Regions from separate parts of the Alteromonas sp. B31-7 genome, predicted to be linked through region 1. Evidence: predicted binding sites of a transcription regulator. Region 1 holds the regulator's gene; each other region holds the start of a gene.

What was found. Region 1 encodes MetJ, which represses methionine synthesis genes. Its sites were predicted from a motif close to TAGACGTCTAGACGTCTA; they were not measured.
Region 2: thrA (bifunctional aspartate kinase/homoserine dehydrogenase I) is a predicted target of MetJ. The motif match lies at 5,501-5,518, and genes of this name have one in related genera.
Region 3: metK (methionine adenosyltransferase) is a predicted target of MetJ. The motif match lies at 3,084-3,101, and genes of this name have one in related genera.

What each region holds. Positions count from the first base shown of each region.
Region 1 is NZ_CP065233.1:516,012-523,311, forward strand. Features, by position in the region: gene metF (methylenetetrahydrofolate reductase) at 111-1,004, opposite strand; gene metJ (met regulon transcriptional regulator MetJ) at 1,156-1,482, shown strand; gene IUA53_RS02255 (malic enzyme-like NAD(P)-binding protein) at 1,563-2,798, opposite strand; gene IUA53_RS02260 (hypothetical protein) at 3,181-3,495, shown strand; gene rpmE (50S ribosomal protein L31) at 3,577-3,789, opposite strand; gene priA (primosomal protein N') at 4,089-6,278, shown strand; gene IUA53_RS02275 (SPOR domain-containing protein) at 6,407-6,985, shown strand; gene hslV (ATP-dependent protease subunit HslV) at 7,162-7,300, shown strand, end outside.
Region 2 is NZ_CP065233.1:1,074,681-1,081,980, forward strand. Features, by position in the region: gene arsB (ACR3 family arsenite efflux transporter) at 1-510, opposite strand, end outside; gene arsH (arsenical resistance protein ArsH) at 532-1,251, opposite strand; gene IUA53_RS04525 (arsenate reductase ArsC) at 1,251-1,733, opposite strand; gene IUA53_RS04530 (metalloregulator ArsR/SmtB family transcription factor) at 1,778-2,122, opposite strand; gene IUA53_RS04535 (protein tyrosine phosphatase family protein) at 2,283-2,957, opposite strand; gene IUA53_RS04540 (S-(hydroxymethyl)glutathione dehydrogenase/class III alcohol dehydrogenase) at 3,145-4,293, opposite strand; gene IUA53_RS04545 (LysR family transcriptional regulator) at 4,541-5,413, shown strand; gene thrA (bifunctional aspartate kinase/homoserine dehydrogenase I) at 5,713-7,300, shown strand, end outside.
Region 3 is NZ_CP065233.1:3,698,889-3,706,188, reverse strand. Features, by position in the region: gene IUA53_RS16160 (3'-5' exonuclease) at 1-479, shown strand, start outside; gene IUA53_RS16155 (hypothetical protein) at 504-1,007, opposite strand; gene IUA53_RS16150 (CYTH domain-containing protein) at 1,347-1,853, shown strand; gene metK (methionine adenosyltransferase) at 1,868-3,013, opposite strand; gene tkt (transketolase) at 3,419-5,410, shown strand; gene epd (erythrose-4-phosphate dehydrogenase) at 5,430-6,440, shown strand; gene IUA53_RS16130 (phosphoglycerate kinase) at 6,561-7,300, shown strand, end outside.

The DNA.
Region 1 (7,300 bases):
CACTCCTAAGTACCTTGCATCATAAATATGTGTTTCGTCATAAAACAAGGTAAATGGTATAACGCGTGCCCCATGACTAGCAAAGGGTTTCATGTATAAAACGTTTAAATCTATTTTGTCCCGTTGCCGCGTACACCCAACATATGACAAATGGCGTAGCTTAATTCACTTCTGTTAAGGGTGTAAAAATGGAAGTGTTTCACGCCTTCTTTGGCTAATACCTTAACCTGATCCATGGCGATGTTTGCGCCAATTAGGTTACGTGTGGCTTGGTCATCATCATCAAGACCATCGAACATTTTGTGTAAAAAGCCTGGCACGTGAACATTGGTAAAGCCCGCAAATTTCACCAAAGTTTGATAGTTGGTTACGGGTAGGATGCCCGGCACGAGGTCTAAATCTATTCCGGCTGCAGCGGCGCGATCTCTGAAGCGTAAAAATACACTGGTATCGAAGAAAAACTGCGTAATGGCTTCGCTGGCACCGGCTTCTGCTTTGCGCTTGAGGTTGAGTAAGTCAAACTGGGCGTTAGGGGCTTCAGGGTGTTTTTCAGGATAAGCAGCCACGGAAATATCAAAGTCGGCCACGTCTTTAAGCAAGGCCACTAAATCAGAAGCGTACATTTCAGTTTTTTGAACACCAGGAGGAAGATCGCCACGTAACGCCACAATTCGGCGAATACCGGAATCCCAATAGTCTTTTGCAATTTGCTTAAGTTCATCGCGACTGGCATCCACACACGTGAGATGAGGTACGGCGGCAACGCCAGTTTGTTGTTGAATGCGCTTTACTACGTCGTGGGTACGATCACGTTCACCGCTGTTCGCACCGTAAGTTACCGACATATAACTTGGTTTTAGTGGCGCCAAGCGTTCTACTGACTTCCACAAGGTTTGCTCCATCTTTTCAGATTTTGGCGGAAAAAACTCGAATGACACATCAATATCGCGCAGTTCCGAAAGGGACTGATTTAGTGCATCCACACCTTGTGCGTAAGAAACCATGACTTATTACTCTCTGATAGACGTTTAGACGTCTAAACTAATGAATATATGTCTAGACGTCAAGAGGTTTACACTGCTCAATTGACCTTTTCGTGAACTTGTTTAGAATTTCGGTTCATAACATAAAATAAAAGTGGACTGAGTTAGTATAATGGCAGAGTGGAACGGTAACTATATTCACCCCTACGCAGAGCATGGCAAAAAAAGTGAACAAGTAAAGAAAGTCACTGTGTCTATTCCAATTAATGTGCTTAAAGCGCTAACGGATGAACGCACACGTCGCCAAATTAATAACCTTCGACATGCGACTAATTCAGAATTGTTGTGTGAAGCTTTTCTACACGCATTTACAGGTCAGCCATTGCCCAATGATGACGACTTGAAAAAAGACAACCCGAATCGTATTCCGGCAGAGGCGCGCCGTATTATGGAAGAAATGGGGATAGACCCCAGTGTAGAAAATGAAAAAGAATCTTAGCCGTTAATAAGCCTAGTAGAGGGCCCCATCTAACCGTATGGGTTAGATGGGTTGGGATTAGTGATTAACTCGACAGCATGTTAGTCCGTAGAGGTACCCGGTATTCTGGCCACACCAGAATCAATCGCCGCTTGGGCGACAGCGCCGGCGATACGTTCACATAAGCGTGGATCCATAGGTTTAGGAATAATGTACTCTTTTCCGAACGCCAAACTTTCACTATTGCTGGCTTTAAGCACTTCTTCAGGAACCGGCTCTTTTGTAATACTGCGCAACGCTTCTACCGCAGCAACTTTCATTTCGTCGTTTATCGCGCTCGCACGTACATCTAATGCACCGCGAAAAATAAAGGGAAAACACAACACGTTATTCACTTGATTAGGGTAATCAGAGCGTCCCGTTGCCATAATAAGATCTTGCCTAACTTCATGGGCGAGTTCTGGCTTAATTTCAGGGTCAGGGTTAGAGCACGCAAACACCACGGGGTTTTCCGCCATCAGTGCCAATGCTTCTGGTGGAAGTACGTCAGGGCCGGATACCCCAACAAAGATATCTGCGCCTGCCATTACGTCTTCTAACGTGCGTTTATCCGTATTGTTGGCAAACAGCTTTTTGTGTTCGGTTAAATCTTCCCGGCGAGTATGAATAACACCTTTGCGATCGAGCATATAAATGCGCTCACGCTGCGCCCCACATTTAATCAGTAATTCCATACAAGCAACGGCTGCAGCCCCTGCACCCATACAGACTATTTTGGCACTTTCGATATTTTTGCCCTGAATTTCCAGCGCATTTAACATTCCCGCAGCCGTTACAATAGCCGTGCCGTGCTGGTCGTCGTGAAACACCGGAATTTTACAGCGCTTTATCAATTCTTGCTCAATCTCAAAGCACTCAGGTGCTTTAATGTCTTCTAAATTAATGCCACCAAAGGTATCTGCAATATTGGCCACCGTGTTGATGAACTCTTCAGTGGTGCGGTGTTTTACTTCAATGTCGATAGCATCTAAGCCTGCAAAGCGTTTGAACAGGAGCGCCTTACCTTCCATCACGGGTTTTGACGCCAGAGGGCCTAAGTTGCCCAATCCTAAAATGGCAGTACCGTTACTGATGACCGCCACCATATTGCCTTTAGCTGTGTATTTATAAGCGTTGTCGGGGTCTTCGGCAATTTCTCTCACCGGCTCGGCTACGCCAGGGCTGTAGGCAAGAGCTAAGTCATCTACGCCATCCGCCGGCTTCGAAAGCTCGACACGAATTTTTCCTGGTGTAGGCTTTGCGTGATAATCGAGTGCGCGTTGTCTAAAATCTGACATGAGTAAACGTATCCTTAGATGTAGGGTTATTGCAACGTGTTTACCAGATAGCGATAAAGGGGGTTATTTTTATCTTTGTCATTGCCCAGTTTTTGCTATGGTTTATATTTGTTAGAAACAAAAAAAATTGCCTAAATGAGAACCAGATAGCATGCAAATTTGCTGACGTATTCTCACGCGGCAACTGTATCACACGCCATTAAGTGGTACATATCTGATCAGCTTTTTACATAACTCAATGTAGGGGAGGACGACGCCTAAGACCAGTCACCTTGTCGAATAGTAGTTATTCACATTATTTATGATGTTTTTGTAAGTTATACGTTTTTTCTATTTTTCTGTAAAACAGTATTTATGTGCTGGCGGTGTTAAGGAGAAAGTGATGTCTGAAGAACGATTGGTAGAACAGTTAACCGATGTGTGTGAATGGGCAAAGCAAAAGCAGGAAGGGTTTGTGTGGTTAACCCATATAGGGCATTGGCGTCGACCTGAGATTGTTGCGGTGTTTGAAACCGAGGCACATAAAGCAAGGGCACTTTCCAATGGTTGGTACAGCGCATTTGTAGAAGCTGCGGAATTCGCCTGCGAAGCCGTAAAAGGGGAAGCCAAAAGTTTTCGATTTGAAAGTGAACAAGCGTGCAATGAACGAAGTGGCGGCAATTGGGCAAAGCATTTACAAAAAGGGAGTATGCATTAATCGCACGTCTTTTTTAAATAGTATATTTAATGTATAAAAAAAGCGCCATAAAGGCGCTTTTTTGCGAAAAGGGTATCAGGCTTACTTTTTGCCCAATGCACCAAAACGCTTCTTAAAGCGATCAACACGACCACCTGTGTCAACGTTACGCTGCTTACCAGTGTAGAAAGGGTGGCAAGAAGAACAAACGTCTAGGTTGATGTCTTTACCAAGTGTAGAACGGATGTTCATCACGTTACCACAAGAGCAAGACGCTTTAATTTCAGTGTATTCTGGGTGGATACCTTGTTTCATGGGATTACCTCACGTAAAAGGCCGTATCGCTATACAACCCGAAGTTGCACACCATACGTAACTTAATATTCAAATGACCGACCGCATAAGTGCAGGCAGCCGTAAAAAGAGCGGCGCATATTAAAGGAAGAGGGCTGCGCAATCAAGCTATTTTTGTTTATTCAGTAGGCAATTAGCCTATGGATAGCAACAGAAGCTAACATGCGACATGACAAGCTAGTACGTTTGACATTCTCCAGAAATACCAGATCATACACAGGGTTACTTCTCTGTATTCACATTAGTAAGGCTTAATCTTCATGGTATTTATTCAGGTCGCGGTACCTGTGCCCATTCGCCAATTGTTCACCTATCAACACGCGGTTGCATTGCCTAGTGGTGTTCGAGTGGCTGTTCCCTTTGGGCCGCGGTCGTTAATTGGCGTAGTGGTAGCACAGCAAAACGAGGCCGACGTAGAGAATATTAACAAAATTAAGCCCATCGAGAAGGTCATAGACGACACGCCGGTGATTGATGGTGTACTGATGAAAATGGCGCAGTGGCTTTGGCAATATTATCATCATGCCCCGGGCGAAGTGCTGCATGCCATGCTGCCCGTGTTGCTGCGCAAAGGCGAATCGGCGCAGCCATCCAAACAGGCTTACCTCTTTGCAACAGAAGACGGGTACATGTGTGAACAGGCGAAGTTGCAGCGGGCACCAAAACAACTTGCCTGTTTAGACGCGCTGAAAAAATCACCCATGATAGCCACAGAAGCGAGAAAAGCGTTTTCGCCCACTGGGGTAAAAGCCCTAATCGAAAAAGGGTTGGTGGAAATGAAAGAGGTAATGCCTTCGTTTACACCCTTTGATTATGTGTCTCATTTAAAGGTAAGTGCGACACCGGTACCTGACAAGGAACAAGCGGTAGCTATTGCTGCACTAAACCAACAACACCATCGTTTTGTGATCAGCTTACTGGAAGGTGTCACAGGCAGTGGCAAAACCGAAGTGTATTTACAGGCTATTGCGCCCTTATTGGCCGCAAAGCAGCAAGTGCTTATTTTGGTGCCCGAAATTGGGCTGACACCACAAACGGTGGCGCGTTTTGAAAAACGTTTTTCCATTGCCGTGGGGGTACTTCATTCTCAACTCACAGATTCGGCAAGGTTGTTAGTTTGGCAGCGGGCGAAAGCCGGTGAGCTAGGTATTATTATTGGCACCCGCTCAGCTATTTTTACACCGTTTAAAGCCTTGGGCATGATTATTGTCGACGAAGAGCATGATGAGTCTTTTAAACAGCAAGATGGATTACGGTATCACGCTCGAGATTTAGCCGCCGTCAGGGCGAAAGAAGAAAACATTCCCTTACTGCTGGGAAGTGCCACACCTGCACTGGAAACCCTCAATAATGCCCTTTCTGGCCGTTATACTCACCTGCAACTCACCCAACGCGCGGGTGGCGCTCAACGTACGCAACAACATTTACTCGATGCCCGAGACCAACCTGTGCATTATGGCATTACCGAAGGCATGCTGACACTGATGCGCCAACACGTTAATGCAGGAAACCAAATTCTGGTTTTTGTTAATCGTCGAGGTTATGCGCCTGCCATGTTATGCCATCACTGCGGGGAAACCGTTACCTGTAAGCGTTGTGATAAACCCTATACGGTGCATAAATCGCAAAATCGATTGCAATGTCACCACTGTGCAGCAACCAGAGCCATTCCACGTCATTGTGAAGCGTGTCACAGTACTGAATTAGTCACAGCAGGCACCGGCACAGAGCAAGTAGAAAAGGGCCTTGAAACGCTTTTCCCCGACGCCAAACAAGTGCGAATAGACAGCGATACCATAAGGGGGAAAGACAAATTACACACCACCCTGGATGCTATTAATAATCGTGAATACCAGTTACTCGTTGGCACTCAAATTTTATCGAAAGGCCACCATTTTCCTCACGTGACACTGGTGGTGGTTCTCGATTGTGACGGGGCCTTGTTCAGTGCTGATTTTAGAGCCGCAGAAAAGTTAGCGCAATTGGTTACCCAGTTAGCGGGGCGAGCGGGAAGAGCCAGTAAACCCGGAGAAATGTGGTTACAAACCCACAACCCTCATCATCCGTTGTTGCAAGATTTGGTCAACAATGGCTATGCCCACTTTGCTCGCCATGCATTAATGGAAAGAAAGGCAGCAGGTTTGCCGCCTTATATTAGTCAAATTGTCATTCGTGCGGAAGCCACAGACAGCGCGTTAGTCTTTCGTTTTTTACAGCAATGTAAGCACATTCTCATGCCGTCAGGGTCTACCAGCCCCAGTGTGGCGGGCCCATTTCCTTGTTTAATGGAAAAGCGACAAGGGCGTTACCGGTTTATGTTAGTGTGTAGTAATGAAAAGCGCGGCCCGCTTCATCATGGCTTACGGGTGGCACTGCCTTATATGCAGGCACTACCTGATGCGGCTAAAGTGCGTTGGTCGGTGGATATTGATCCTACCGATTTCAGTTAGCACCCAAGTGGTGTTTGCGATAAACTTCGTGTGCAAAGGTACACACGTAACCCTTAGCCTGGCCGTGTTGCGTGCATCACCCTTTTACGATAACGATAAAACCATAAGAAGTAGGAAATCTGCCACCCATGGCTCAACGCGATTATGTCTCTCGTGGCCGACCGCCACAAAAGAAGAAACCCAACAATAAAAATAACCAGCGCAAGCAGGTTAAACAATCTAAACAAGGTGCTGTCGCCTCGTTTCCTATCGTACGCCTCGTTATTGTGGTGGTGCTGCTTATAGGGTTTGGCGTGTTCTTATGGTCAATTAAAGACAACGCTAGCACTGAAGTTGATACAGAAATAGCGCGTCCCGTTGCGCCAACCGAAGAAGCCTTACCTGAACTGCCAGAAGAAGAATGGGAATATATTCGTACTTTGCCAGGGTATGAAGTTGAAGTTGACGTGGAAGCACAAGAAAAATCGGACAGACGCTATTTAATGCAATGCGCGTCATTTAGAACACGAGCACAGGCGGAAGAAATGAAAGCGAAAATTGCGTTTCAAGGGCTTGAAGCACTCATTCGACACAGTAGTGGTAGTAACGGTGATTGGTTCCGCGTTATCTTGGGGCCATACGAGTCAAAACGCGACGCTGAAAAAGCCAAACACAGCTTACGCAAAGTCAATATTGCGACCTGTCAAATCTGGTACTGGAATTTATAACCCTTCTTACTGCCAAGGCTTGTGACCGCATTCGGCCACAAGCCTGGGTTTAATCCTCGTGTCTTTCCCCCTTGAAATTACCCAGCCATCCCCCACTTATGAATTATTGGATTTATATGTGTTAGCCAATTTGAATCTTTTCTAGGCTGGCGCACCCAGAGAAACGGGGAATAAACGTGACAACGATTGTATCTGTACGACGTGGAAATCAAGTAGTGATGGCTGGTGATGGCCAGGTGTCACTGGGTAATACAGTGATGAAAGGTAACGCCCGAAAAGTGCGTCGCTTATACCACGATAAAATATTAGCGGGCT
Region 2 (7,300 bases), 560 kb from region 1:
GGTTACGCCCAGCAGCAAGCCGGTAATAGGGGCAAAGGCCACCACCATGATTAAGTCGTTAATCGATACCTGCACAAGGGTGTAATTGGCATCGCCCTTAGTCAGGTGACTCCACACAAACACCATGGCTGTGCAAGGTGCAACGCCCAATAAAATCATCCCCGCAATGTATTCCGTCGCAGTTTGGGGGTCTACCCAATCGGCAAAAATACCCTTGAAGAATAACCAGCCAAGTAACGCCATAGTGAAGGGTTTAATTAGCCAGTTTATGACCAATGTAAGCAGTAGGCCTTTCGGCTTTTTACCGACATCTTTAATAGACGAGAAGTCTATTTGTATCATCATAGGGTAAATCATTAACCAAATGAGTACGGCCACCACGAGATTGACATGCGCATATTCTAGTGCTGCAATGCCGGCGAACACGTTTGGAAAAAAGCTGCCTAAAGCCACACCTGCAATAATGCATAAACCTACCCATACTGATAGGTAACGTTCAAAGAACCCCATTTTCTTATCCTTTTAAACTTGTTAAAGCGATTTCTGATTAACGCGTTTACTGACTTCTTCCGCACTTTCCACCCGCTCAGAGTAGCGGTCTACAAGAAAAGCTTTGTTGTCACGGGTCAGCAGAGTGAATTTAACCAACTCCTCGACCACATCTACGATGCGGTGGTAGTAGGGTGATGGCTTCATTCGCCCATCGTCATCAAATTCTAGAAATGCTTTGGCAACCGACGATTGGTTAGGAATGGTGAGCATACGCATCCATCGGCCTAAAATTCGCATTTGATTAACAGCATTAAATGACTGAGAGCCGCCACACACTTGCATAAGGGCAAGGGTTTTTCCCTGTGTAGGACGCACGCCGCCCAAACTTAGAGGCACCCAATCAATGATACTTTTCATGATTCCCGTGATACTGCCGTGACGTTCTGGAGAGCACCAGATTTGCCCTTCAGACCACATCATTAGTTCTCTTAATTCTTTAACTTTTGGGTGGTTTTCGTCTTCTGTATCCGGTTGCGGAAGGCCACGAGGATCGAAGATTTTCGCTTCAGCGCCAAAGTAATCTAAAAGGCGTGCTGATTCTTCAATCACTAGACGGCTATATGAACGGTCACGAAGCGACCCATACAACAACAAGATTTTGGGTTTGCTCTCAGAAAACTGAGAGGCAAAGTCAGCCATCTCTGGTTTGTGCATCAAGGTCATATCTAAGTTAGTTGAAGGAACCGGTGTTTCACTCATTACTTTGCTCCGAGGTCGGCCAGTGCCGCTTTGAGTTCATCGCCGCTTAACCCTTTCTCTGCAATTTGTGCCAATGCGGCTACACGACCTTCAATAATGTCTATGGTGTTATTGAATGCGGCCGCTTTATCTTCTTCAGAGCCCTCTAGCTTAGATGGGTCTTCCAGTCCCCAATGCACTTTGAGTGACTGTCCAAAGTAAACGGGGCAGGCTTCGCCTGCGGCAGAGTCACACACTGTCACGACAATATCTGCCTGGTAATCTTCAAATTCATCCCATGACTGGCTCTTTAGGCCATCAGTGCTATAACCGCGTTCACGGAGATACTTTAACGATAAAGGGTGTACCTCACCTACAGGAGAACTACCAGCGCTCTTGGCCTCTAGCTTGCTACTGCCCTTGTGACTATCACTGCCGTTGGTAATGGCTTCACAAAGAATGCTACGACAGCGGTTGTGAGTACAGATGTATAAAATTTTCACGAAAAGTACGCTCCTAGAATTAGCGATGGATGATAAGTAAATGCTTAACAGTTTCCGGTTTTCAAATTCGCTCGTGCCTGAGCAACGAACTCAACATTGTGTTTAGCCGTATTGTGGATTACGTCAGACGCCCAGCCAGGAAGGTCTGGGTGTAAACGGTAGTAAACCCACTTGCCTTTCCTTTCGTCGAGGACAAGGCCACATTTTCTGAGATCGGCGAGGTGGCGCGATATTTTTGGCTGGCTTATGTCCAGTGCTGTGGTGAGATCGCACACACACAGTGACGTGTGCTCACTAAGCAAAAGTAGCGTTTTTAACCGTGTGTCCTCTGACAAACATTTAAAAAATGAAAGCGGAGAAAGGGCACTGCAGTTGGTTTCAGTATTCATGGCTACACCTATCGACATGCAAAAGACGATTATGCACCTGTATTTTGACGAACAAGTTACATATCTAGTATTTCATATGTGTTAAATCATATATGAAAATTCGTATGTGTCAACAAGGAACATGGCAAGAGTTTAATCATGGACCATGAAAAAGGAGCGGCTATTGGTTCTGGGCGTCTAAATTGGGTTCTACCGTGGTGACAATGCGTGTTTGATTGGCCGCGTTATGATGCTCGATAACCTTATTCATAAAAGCAAACCATGTTGAATTGGGTTGCCAAATGGCAAGTAGGTCTTGTTTCGCTGTTTTTTCATCTTCCGATAATACAGTGATGCGATACAAATAAGTGAAGACGGCACCTCGCCAATTGAGCTTGCAGTGGGTGAGTACTTTACCTTCCTCAGGGCGATGCAGTGACATATACGCGGAGTAGTTTAAAAAGTCACTCACTTGTGGGTTTGTCCAGGCGACGGGGATATTGTGATACTGCATCCCCAGTTCATTAACGATGCTGATTTCTTCACTTCTGTTTCCAGGAATAAGGTCGATAACACGCACCACGCCTTCCTGCTTTAATAACAGTAAATGAGCAGGTGATGGTAGACCCGAACTTAGCATTGTATTCGAGTTTGTTTGGAAGTTAGTGAGTGAATCTAGTGTGGTGGGTGTATTATCCATGGCTGGGCTGCTTGTGTCTTGCGCCGAGTAAGCAGGCAAGTTTACGAAAACATTAACGTACGAAGCAGCGGAACTCGCTTTTGTTAAGGCTAAACTGCATAAAAAAAGGATAAGGAGGGGCGTTAAATTGACAACACGGCTTGTGACGTTCTTCATGATGCAGCTTTCTTCTGTTTGCTCGAAATTTAAGCTTAAATGAAAAGCCATGAAATTGATACTCAGCCATTCCGTTTTCAAAAAGCCTCTGCGTTTCAATTAAAAGTCTGTGGTGAAGGGCGTGTTTTATACGAAAAAGGGAGCGTACCGTTAAAGTATGCTCCCTTTTAGAAAGACCAAGTGAAGGCTATTTATTCATATGTACCACTGAACGAATGCTTTCACCTTTGTGCATTAAATCAAAGGCATCATTGATTTCAGCTAAGCCCATGGTATGTGTGATGAACTCTTGTAATCCGAACTCACCGTCTAGATAACGTTCAACAATGCCAGGTAGTTCAGAGCGTCCTTTTACTCCGCCAAAAGCAGAGCCACGCCATACACGACCGGTGACAAGTTGAAATGGACGGGTAGAAATCTCTTGCCCAGCGCCAGCGACGCCAATGATGACAGATTCGCCCCATCCTTTGTGGCAGCACTCTAGTGCAGAACGCATAACGTTAACGTTGCCAATACACTCAAAAGAGTAGTCAACACCGCCCTCTGTCATTTCAACAATCACTTCTTGAATAGGCTTGTCATAGTTTTTGGGGTTAACTAAATCTGTCGCACCTAATTGAGAGGCCAGTTCAAACTTGCTTTCATTAATATCAATACCAATGATTCGCGACGCGCCCGCCATTCTTGCACCTATGATGGCTGACAAGCCGATGCCGCCAAGGCCGAAAATAGCCACCGTGTCACCTTCTTGCACTTTCGCTGTGTTTAGCACTGCGCCCATACCGGTAGTGACACCACAACCTAGCAAGCATACTTCTTCAAGTGGGGCAGATTTGTTCACTTTTGCCAACGAAATCTCAGGCAATACGGTGTACTCGGAAAACGTAGAGCAGCCCATGTAGTGATAGATGGGTTCACCGTCTTTTGAGAAGCGGCTGGTGCCATCTGGCATGAGGCCTTTGCCTTGCGTTTCACGTACTGCTTGGCATAAATTGGTTTTGCCCGACGTACAAAACTTACATTCCCCACATTCCGCAGTGTATAACGGAATGACGTGGTCGCCGACTTCAACCGAAGTAACCCCTTCGCCAACCATTTCTACAATGCCGCCACCTTCGTGGCCGAGTACAGCAGGAAATACCCCTTCAGGATCTTCGCCAGATAAAGTGAATGCATCGGTATGACACACACCAGTGGCAATGATTCTAACTAATACTTCACCTTTCTTAGGCAGCTCTACATCCAGCTCTTCCATTTTTAATGGTTCGCCTGGACCCCATGCGACTGCGGCTTTCGATTTAATATGTGTTTGACCATCTTTGAGTGCTAGTGACATTACGTACTCCTACATTCGTCTTGTATCGTTGCCTTCCCAATGAGGGAAGGGGGAGATAAATCTTAGGGCTTAAGTATAGAAGTAGAGGTCTATTTGATAAATACAATACAGGTAATTCATTATTACATATTTGAAATAATAGGCTAGTATACGGGTATGACCCTTAACCTTAATATCGTCGCCGCTTAAGTTAGCCTATTCAGCAGTGTCAAAAGCAAAGACGATGAGCATAAAAAAGAGATTCAGCATGGTTTGGGAAGGAATAATAGAATTCACCACGGTGGCTGATTTAAACAGTTTTACTTCTGCGGCGATTAAACTCGACACGTCTGTGGCGCAAGTCAGCAGAAAAGTCGCGAGTTTAGAAAAGCAATTAGGCGTAAAGCTTTTTAATCGTTCTACTCGCAATGTGTCGCTCACTGAAGCGGGGAGAGTGTATTACGCCCAATGTGCTCCTGCACTTGCTGCGCTCCAGGACGCTGAGCTAATGGTGACGGAGTTACAACGCGTGCCCAGTGGTTTGATTAAAATGACGGTGCCAGTGGCGTTCGGAGAAGCATTCGTTGCGCCCCTGCTTAATCGCTTTTTGAAGCAATACACGGATATTTCAATTGAGTGTAAATTTTCTAACGACACCGTGGACATTATTGAGCAAGGGCTGGATTTGGCGATTCGAATTGGCCGCCTCGAAGATTCTTCCTTAGTGGCGAAAAAATTAGCCACACGCCAGCTGTTTGTATGCGCCAGTGAAGACTACCTTCGTAAACACGGTGAACCTAAAGTGTTGGACGATTTAAAAGCCCATGCATGTTTGGTGGGCTCCCACTCCTATTGGCGATTTCATTGGAAAGGGGAGTCTCGTGTGCATAAAATCCAAGGGAGAATTAAATATAATAGTGGTAACGCCCTTCGTCACGCCGCCTTAGAAGGGTTGGGATTGGTGCAACTGCCTGGCTTTTACGTGCGCAACGATCTTGAAAAACGCAAGCTCATCGAAGTGCTGGCAGATCATAGAGACGAAAAAGAGGCCGTATGGGCACTTTTTCCTTCTAATCGTCATATGGCACCTAAAGTTCGCGTGCTGGTGGATTACTTGGGGCAACACCTCGAAGACGGATAAGTCAGCTAATATCGCTTAATTCGAAACGAGTTTCAGGAAATATTTCACTTTGTGCAATACAGTATGGTGAAAACTGCGGTTGACAGATAGACGTCTATACGGCAAATTGTCGTTATGAAAAAGATTCTTCTTATGGGCACCACCAGCATTATGATTACCACCTTAAATAGGGCGGTCGCTGGCTAGTGCAAGTAAGCAAAAGACAACGAAAGCCCGCCCTTACAGAGAGCGGGCTTTTTTTTACTCACGCCAACCTAGTTTAAGAAAGAGAGCTTTGGCGTAAATAATAGGAGCAGCACATGAAAGTCTTAAAGTTTGGGGGTTCTTCACTTGCCGACGCACCGCGCTATTTGCGCGTGACGGACATTAGCACGGCCACCCACCAAACCGACGGTGCTGCGGTTGTACTCTCTGCCCCTAAAGGGGTAACGAATGCACTATCGCTTTTGTGTGAGCAAGCAGCCGCAGGTGAGGATTTCCAACCCCTTTTTGAAAAGCTCACCAGCACCGTTACCGGTATTGCAAGCGCCTTGAACGAAACGCTTACGGGGTTTGAATATGCAAACGTTATCGACTTTATCGACACCCATTTAGGGGTGTTAAAGCAACACCTTGAGGGTATTAAGCTGTTAGGTGTTGCACCCGATAATGTGTCGGCAGGCATATTAAGTATTGGTGAGTACATTTCTGTCACGTTATTTAGTGCAATATTGTCTGCCAAGGATATTAAAAATCGCATTATTGACCCTGTATCTTATATTTTGGCTGAGGGCGATTATCTAGACAGCATCGCCGATGTTTCTCTCAGCAAGGCCAGATTTACTGATGTGCCTAACGATGGTAGTGAGCTGCTCATTATGCCCGGTTTCGTCGCGGCCAATGAAGACGGCGAGAAAGTCACGTTAGGCAGAAACGGCTCAGACTACTCAGCTGCAATATTAGCCGCCTGTATAGACGCCAGCTGTTGTGAGATTTGGACAGATGTTGACGGTGTTTATAACGCCGATCCTAATCAAGTAGAAGGCGCAGTACTGCTTGACAAGCTAACCTATCAAGAAGCCATGGAGCTATCTTATTTTGGTGCGAAAGTGCTGCATCCAAAAACCATTGGCCCCATTGCGCAACATCATATTCCTTGTTTGATCCGCAATACATTGAACCCGGCTGCACCCGGTACGCTTATCAGTAATGAGAAAAGTGAAAAGTGGACATCGGTTAAAGGCATTTCACAACTTGATGATGTCACCATGTTCAATGTAGCAGGCCCAGGTCTTAAAGGTATGGTGGGAATGGCAAGCCGTGTATTTGAAGTGATGTCAAATGCCAATATTTCTATCAGCTTAATTACCCAGTCGTCATCTGAGTATTCCATCAGTTTCTGTATTCAAAGTAAAGACGCGCCAAAAGCGCTCCAGTTACTGGAAGATGCCTTTGCGTTGGAACTTCAGAACCAATTGCTTGATCCCATTGAAATACGACAAGATCTCGCGATTGTTACCCTTGTGGGTGATGGTATGCGTCAAACCAAAGGACTTGCTGCTAAATTTTTTAACTCCCTTGCTCAAGCGCGGGTTAACAACGTGGCTATCGCGCAGGGGTCATCAGAGCGTTCAATTTCAACCGTGATTGAAAGTAAGCGTGCGAAAAAAGCGGTGAAGGTGATTCATCAGAATTTTTTCTCCGACCGCCATACCATTGACGTGTTTCTCGTAGGGTGTGGCAATGTAGGTACCGAGCTATTAAGCCAAATTTCTAAACAGCAACCTGCGTTATTAAAGCGTAATATTCAGTTGCGGGTGTACGGTATTGCCAACAGCCGTAAATTGCTGCTTAACAGCCAAGGCATAGACCTCTCACAAGATTGGCAGCCTGCACTTGCTGCCGCGA
Region 3 (7,300 bases), 1.4 Mb from region 1:
CTTCCATTATAGATGTGGAAGCTAGCGGGTTTGGGGCCAAGAGTTACCCCATTGAAATTGGTGTTGTGCGCCATGATGGTGCAAAGTGGTGCAAATTAATCAGGCCTTTCGATCACTGGGTGCATTGGGATGAAGAAGCCGAAGCCTTGCATGGCATAACCCGCGAAATGCTAAACAACCATGGTTTAAGTCCTATTCGTGTGTGTCATGAGCTCAATCATTTTCTTAGCAATACACAGGTATATAGTGATGGGTGGGTGGTAGATAACCCCTGGCTTATCAAATTGTACGCAGCATCTGGCGTGGAAATGAGCTTTACTTGTCGCGCTTTAGATTACGTATTGAATGAAACGCAGATGGAGTATTGGCACCAAGTTAAGTCTGATATTGAAGATCATACAAAGGACTCTCGCCATCGAGCCAGTACTGATGCACTTATTATTCAAAAGACATTTGTGAAAACGAAGCAAATAGCCTAAATAAAGCCACTATACTCAACAGCGCTAGAACCAGTAGTGTACACCAAGAGAAAGTGCATTATTTTCGCTGCTTCCTACTTTTCTATGTTCATATTCAATGGCCATGTTCAATGTTTCTGGGTCACCCAGCAGCCAACCTAATCGCGTAAAGGTGCCCATATTCGCTGGAAGGTATTGCCAGTTAGTTGACGACCTCATGGTGGCGTCGGCACGATCATACGAAGCGTAAATCCGTTGTGGCAGTACGAAAGAAAAAGCGTGGCTGGCACGCACACTAGTGACACTTACCGGTAACACTGCGTTTTCAATCCACGGAGCAGCATAATACGGGCTAGATTGATAATTAAATCGACTTTGAAGTTGCCACCCTGATAACTTTTTACTTTTAAAAACAATGGGACCATAACCCATTTCCCTATAGCCCGCCACACGGTAATCCGAGGTCATCGAGGCTGCATAAACCGGCAATGAACAAACAACTATGGCGCATAAAGCAATAAATGCTACGCCTGTGTGTTTTGTGTGCATGGTAACGGTTCCCTAAATGTGTTCATAAGCCGAGTTGCGCGAAGGCGTCATTTTGCTTTCGCAAAAAAATAGTAAGGGAGTCATCCTCACTGAGTTTCTCTGCTAACAATATGATTTGTGAGGTGTAAAAATGCTTGGTAACCGCTATATACCCACTTTAAGTGTAGTCCGATTTGAAAAGTATGAAAATAAACTTGATAGATTTTTCCATACTGAACTAATTTTAAATGAGAGAAGTGATTGTGTGTTGTCACTTTTAAAGTTATCGAGCAACGATGATGCGATTATCCCAATGCAGTAAAGGGGAGTTTTACGTTAGTGAGTGTCAGGAGATGAGAAATGCAAACGGAATGGGAGTTTGAACGCAAATTTGTGGTTTCTTATGTTCCAGAGGGATTGCTAGATACCCGGAAGTCGGTGGTTATTCGCCAAGGGTATTTAGCGACCGAACGGGATAAACACATTCGAATTCGTGATGAAGGTGGCCATTACACTATGACTGTGAAACAGGGCATGGGGCTTAAACGTCGAGACACACGAATAGAATTAAACGCAGCGCAATTTAATGACCTCTGGCCATTAACTCAAAATATGAGGGTGGAGAAGAAGCGTTATCGAATAGATTTTTTTGGCGATCAATTGGTCGTTGATATTTTTGTTGGCAACCTTGCCCCGCTAAAGCTGGTTGAGGTTGAATTTGACAGTGAAATCAGTAGCCGACAATTCTTGCCGCCAGATTTTGCTGACTTAGAGGTGACCCATCGAAAGGAATTTCAAAACGTGGCTTTGGCGAGATATGGGCTGCCCGACATGGTCATTTCCAGCGGGCAGCAAGTCATTGCGTAAATCTATATTCGGACTTATACAGACGCGCGTAGCGCGTCTGCTTTATCTGTAGCTTCCCATGGGAATTCATCGCGACCAAAGTGGCCGTATGCCGCTGTGGGGCGATAAATAGGGCGCTCTAAATCTAGCATTTGAATAAGGCCGTAAGGGCGCAGGTCAAAGTGTTCACGTACAAGGGCAACTAGTGTTTTCTCATCAACCACACCTGTGCCGAAGGTATCGATACTGATAGACGTTGGCTCTGCCACACCAATGGCATAAGACACTTGAATTTCACAGCGCTTAGCCAAACCTGCTGCAACAATGTTCTTCGCTACGTAACGGCCTGCGTAGGCTGCACTGCGGTCAACTTTTGAGGGATCTTTACCTGAGAATGCACCACCACCATGACGGGCCATACCGCCGTAGGTATCTACAATGATTTTACGACCGGTTAAACCACAATCGCCCATGGGGCCGCCAATAACGAAGCGGCCAGTGGGGTTGATGTGGAAGCGGGTGCTGGCGTCAATCCACTCGCTTGGTAGTACAGGCTTGATGATTTCTTCCATTACCGCTTCGCGAACCGTTTCCGTGCTCACAGAATCACAATGCTGGGTTGAAAGTACAACGGCATCAATGCCTACTGGCTTGTGGTTCTCATATTTAAAGGTAATTTGGCTTTTCGCGTCGGGACGCAGCCAGTCAAGTTTTCCTGATTTACGCACTTCAGCTTGCTTTTGCACAAGACGGTGAGAGTACGTAATCGGCGCTGGCATTAATACGTCAGTTTCGTCACTGGCGTATCCGAACATTAAACCCTGATCACCGGCGCCCTGTTCTTCGAGGCTTGCGCGATCAACACCTTGGTTAATGTCAGGTGACTGTTTGCCAATAGCATTCAGTACCGCACATGAGTCGGCATCAAAGCCCATGTCAGAGTGCGTGTAGCCAATTTCTTTTACTGTTTTACGGGTTAGCTCTTCAATGTCTACCCACGCTGAGGTAGTGACTTCACCACCGACTAAAACCATACCGGTTTTTACATACGTTTCGCAGGCCACCCGAGCGCGAGGATCTTGCTCTAGAATTGCGTCAAGAACGGCATCTGAAATCTGATCAGCAATTTTGTCCGGATGTCCTTCAGACACTGACTCGGATGTGAATAAATGCGTGGCCATAAATGCTCCGTAAGCGTTAAATTATCAAAATAGTCGTATATTGTACTAAAACAAGTTATAAATACCAGTCTTTACTTCTAGACGTCTAAAAGTCTTTCGTCACGTATAGTTGACATTACCCGATCATTTATAGGGTTATACAGGGCCTGAACCGAACGACAATACAAGACGCGAAGTTTAAGGAAGAAATAAAGATGGTTATTTTTATTGTTTATCGAATACGTATAGGTCACGCTATAGACCATTTTTTACTATGACTTTCGTTATTGGCAATGAAAACCCATTGAACTGTAAGGTGGCATAGGTAAGAATAACGCCACATTCAAGCGTATAAAGAAGTTGAGCAAAAGCCTTACCTCCACGCTCACTTGAATACGAAAGATACAAATAAAATCAGGAGACAACATGCCCTCTCGTCGTGAACTCGCCAATGCTATCCGTGCATTAAGCATGGATGCTGTTCAACAAGCTAAATCTGGTCACCCGGGCGCCCCAATGGGGATGGCCGATATTGCACAGGTATTGTGGGGAGATTTCCTAGCACACAACCCTGCCAACCCCTCATGGGCAAACCGCGATCGCTTCGTGCTTTCTAACGGCCACGGCTCTATGTTGTTGTACTCATTGCTTCACCTTTCTGGCTATGAATTGCCTATTGAAGAGTTGAAGAATTTCCGTCAACTTCACTCTAAAACGCCAGGTCACCCAGAATACGGTTATGCGCCTGGTGTAGAAACCACCACAGGGCCGTTAGGTCAGGGCATTAGCAATGCAGTGGGAATGGCGCTAGCTGAAAAAGTGCTAGCTGCACAGTTTAACCGTGACGGTCACGACATTGTTGATCATCATACTTACGCCTTTTTAGGTGACGGTTGCTTGATGGAAGGTATCTCACACGAAACCTGTTCACTAGCAGGCACGCTAGGTTTGGGCAAACTGATTGCGTTTTGGGATGACAATGGCATTTCCATCGACGGTGAAGTAGAAGGTTGGTTTACCGACGATACGCCTGCGCGCTTCAAGAGCTACGGCTGGGAAGTGATTGAAGGTGTTGATGGTCACGATGCTGAGCAAGTGAAAGCAGCTATTGAAAAAGGCCAAGCAAATACCGCTCAACCGACCCTTATTTGCTGTAGAACTACCATTGGTTTTGGTTCGCCAAATAAAGAAGGTACAGAGTCTTGCCACGGTGCACCATTGGGCGACGATGAAATTGTTGCTACGCGTGAAAAACTGGGCTGGAGTCATGGCACCTTTGAAATTCCTGACGACATTTATGCTGGCTGGGATGGTAAAGCGAAGGGCGCTAAAGCCGAAAGCGCGTGGAATGAGGCTTTCGCAGCCTATGAAGCGGCTTACCCAGAGCTTGCTGCTGAGTTTAAGCGCCGGGTAAATGGTGAGCTACCGGCTGATTTCAGCGAAAAAGCTGATGCCATTATTGCCGAGCTTCAAGCTAATCCACAAAACATTGCATCACGTAAAGCGTCGCAAAACGCGCTAAATGCTTTCGGCCCACTGCTTCCTGAGCTTCTAGGTGGTTCTGCCGACCTAGCAGGTTCAAACTTGACCATTTGGGATGGCAGCAAAGGGGTTGAAGCAAACGACGCATCAGGTAACTACATTTACTACGGTGTGCGTGAGTTTGGTATGTCTGCCATGATGAACGGTATTACCCTTCACGGTGGCTTTAAAGCTTATGGCGCAACCTTCCTTATGTTTATGGAATATGCGCGTAACGCGGTACGCATGGCAGCGCTTATGAAGCAGCCAGCTATTTTTGTCTACACCCACGACTCAATTGGATTGGGTGAAGATGGCCCTACTCACCAGCCGGTAGAGCAAGTGGTTGCACTACGTGCAACGCCAAACCTAGACAACTGGCGTCCATGTGACCAAGTAGAGTCTGCGGTATCGTGGAAGTCGGCTATCGAACGCACTGATGGCCCAACCACGCTGATTTTTACTCGCCAAGGTTTGGCGCAGCAAGACAGAACGCCTGAACAGGTAGCCGATATTGCAAAAGGCGGTTACGTACTGAAAGATTGCGACGGTACGCCAGAGTTAATTCTGATTGGTACAGGCTCAGAAGTACAGTTGGCAGTGGAAGCCGCAGATAAGCTGACTGAACAAGGTAAAGCAGTTCGCGTTGTGTCTATGCCATCTACTGATGTATTTGATCGTCAGTCAGCGGAATACCGCGAAAGCGTATTGCCATCAAGTGTGGTTAAGCGCGTTGCAGTTGAAGCCTTATCTAAAGACAGCTGGTACAAATACGTTGGCTTTAATGGCGCGATTGTCGGTATGGACACCTTCGGTGAATCTGCGCCTGCTGGCGAGTTGTTTAAGCACTTCAACATTACTACTGACGCGGTAGTAGAGGCGGCACTGTCTCTATAAGAGGTAAATAAATAAGCCTATGGTAAATATTGCCATAAATGGGTTTGGTCGTATTGGTCGCAACGTGTTGCGTGCACTTTATGAAAGTGGACGCAATAACGAGTTTAACGTTGTGGCCATCAACGACATTGCTAAGCCCGAAGGCATCGCACATTTGCTTAAATACGATACCGCCCACGGGCGGTTCCGTTTTGATGTGGCCTTAGAAAATAATACCCTCAAGGTGGCGGGGAGCCCTACCCAGCTGTTAGCCGAACCTGACATTAATCACCTGCCGTGGCAAGCCTTAGGCGTGGATATTGTGCTAGAGTGCACCGGTAAATTCGATGATAGAACCTCAGGCCTGGCGCATATCAATGCTGGGGCAGGCAAGGTGCTTTTTTCTTCACCAGGTACCACAGATTTAGACAATACCGTTATTTTTGGTACCAATGAAGATACGTTAACCAGTGAACAAAAGTTGGTCTCTAACGGATCCTGTACCACGAATTGTATTGTGCCTGTCATCCAAGCGCTTGATGCGGCTTTTGGCGTAGAAAGTGGAACAATTACGACTATTCACGCGTCTATGCACGACCAACAAGTGATTGATGCTTACCATGAAGATTTGCGCAGAACCCGCGCAGCAAGCCAGTCAATTATTCCCGTTGATACGCGCTTAGCGGCAGGTATAGAGCGTATTCTGCCTAAGTTTGCAGGGAAGTTTGAAGCAATCGCTGTGCGTGTGCCCACGATAAACGTCACTGCTATGGACTTAAGTGTCAGCCTTAATGCTAAAGTCACTATTGAGCAGGTAAATCAGGCGCTTCGTAGTGCAAAGGAGGGGCGATTACAGGGAATTTTGGATTACACCGAAGAGCCTTTGGTGTCGGTAGATTTTAATCATGACCCACACTCGTGTATTGTAGATGGCACACAAACGCGAGTAAGCCATAAGCAGCTGGTTAAAACCCTGGTATGGTGTGACAACGAATGGGGTTTTGCTAACCGAATGCTCGACACCGCCAAAGCGATGTTCGACGCAAAATAATGCATCAATGCTGCCAGGGTTGGTAGCACAACCCGCGCAGCTTTCATAAGTTAATATGCCCTTGTTAATCATGTTGTTGATTCACAGGGGCGGTAAATTTAAATTAACATAGGAAAGACAATGGCAATTCCAAGTATGAGCGATATGGCCCTTAACGGTCAGCGTGTTCTAATCAGACAAGATTTAAACGTGCCGGTAAAAGACGGCAAAGTGACTTCTGATGCGCGTATTAAAGCATCTATTCCCACGATTAAAGCGGCCTTAGAAGCCGGCGCAGCGGTAATGGTGATGTCTCATCTTGGCCGCCCCACTGAAGGGGAGCCTGCCGATGAGTTTTCACTACAACCTGTTGTCGATTACCTTAACGACGCGCTCGATGTTCCCGTCAAGCTTGTCAAAGACTACCTTGATGGCGTGGAACTTGCCGACGGTGAATTGGTTATTTTGGAAAATGTTCGTTTTAACCAAGGCGAAAAGAAAGACGACGAAACCCTAGCGAAGCAATACGCAGCCCTGTGCGACATCTTTGTGATGGATGCATTTGGTACTGCACACCGTGCACAAGCCTCTACTCATGGCGTCGCTAAGTTTGCTCCTAAAGCGTGTGCAGGCCCTCTACTTGCGGCTGAACTTGACGCGCTTGGCAAGGCTTTAGATAACCCTAAGCGCCCTATGGTAGCCATTGTGGGTGGCTCTAAAGTTTCTACAAAACTTACGGTATTAAAAACGTTGGCCGAAAAAGTTGACCAGTTAATTGTTGGTGGCGGTATTGCCAATACCTTTATTGCAGCACAGGGTCACAATGTTGGTAAATCTCTTGTGGAAATGGATTTAACCGAACAAGCCACTCAGCTTATGAA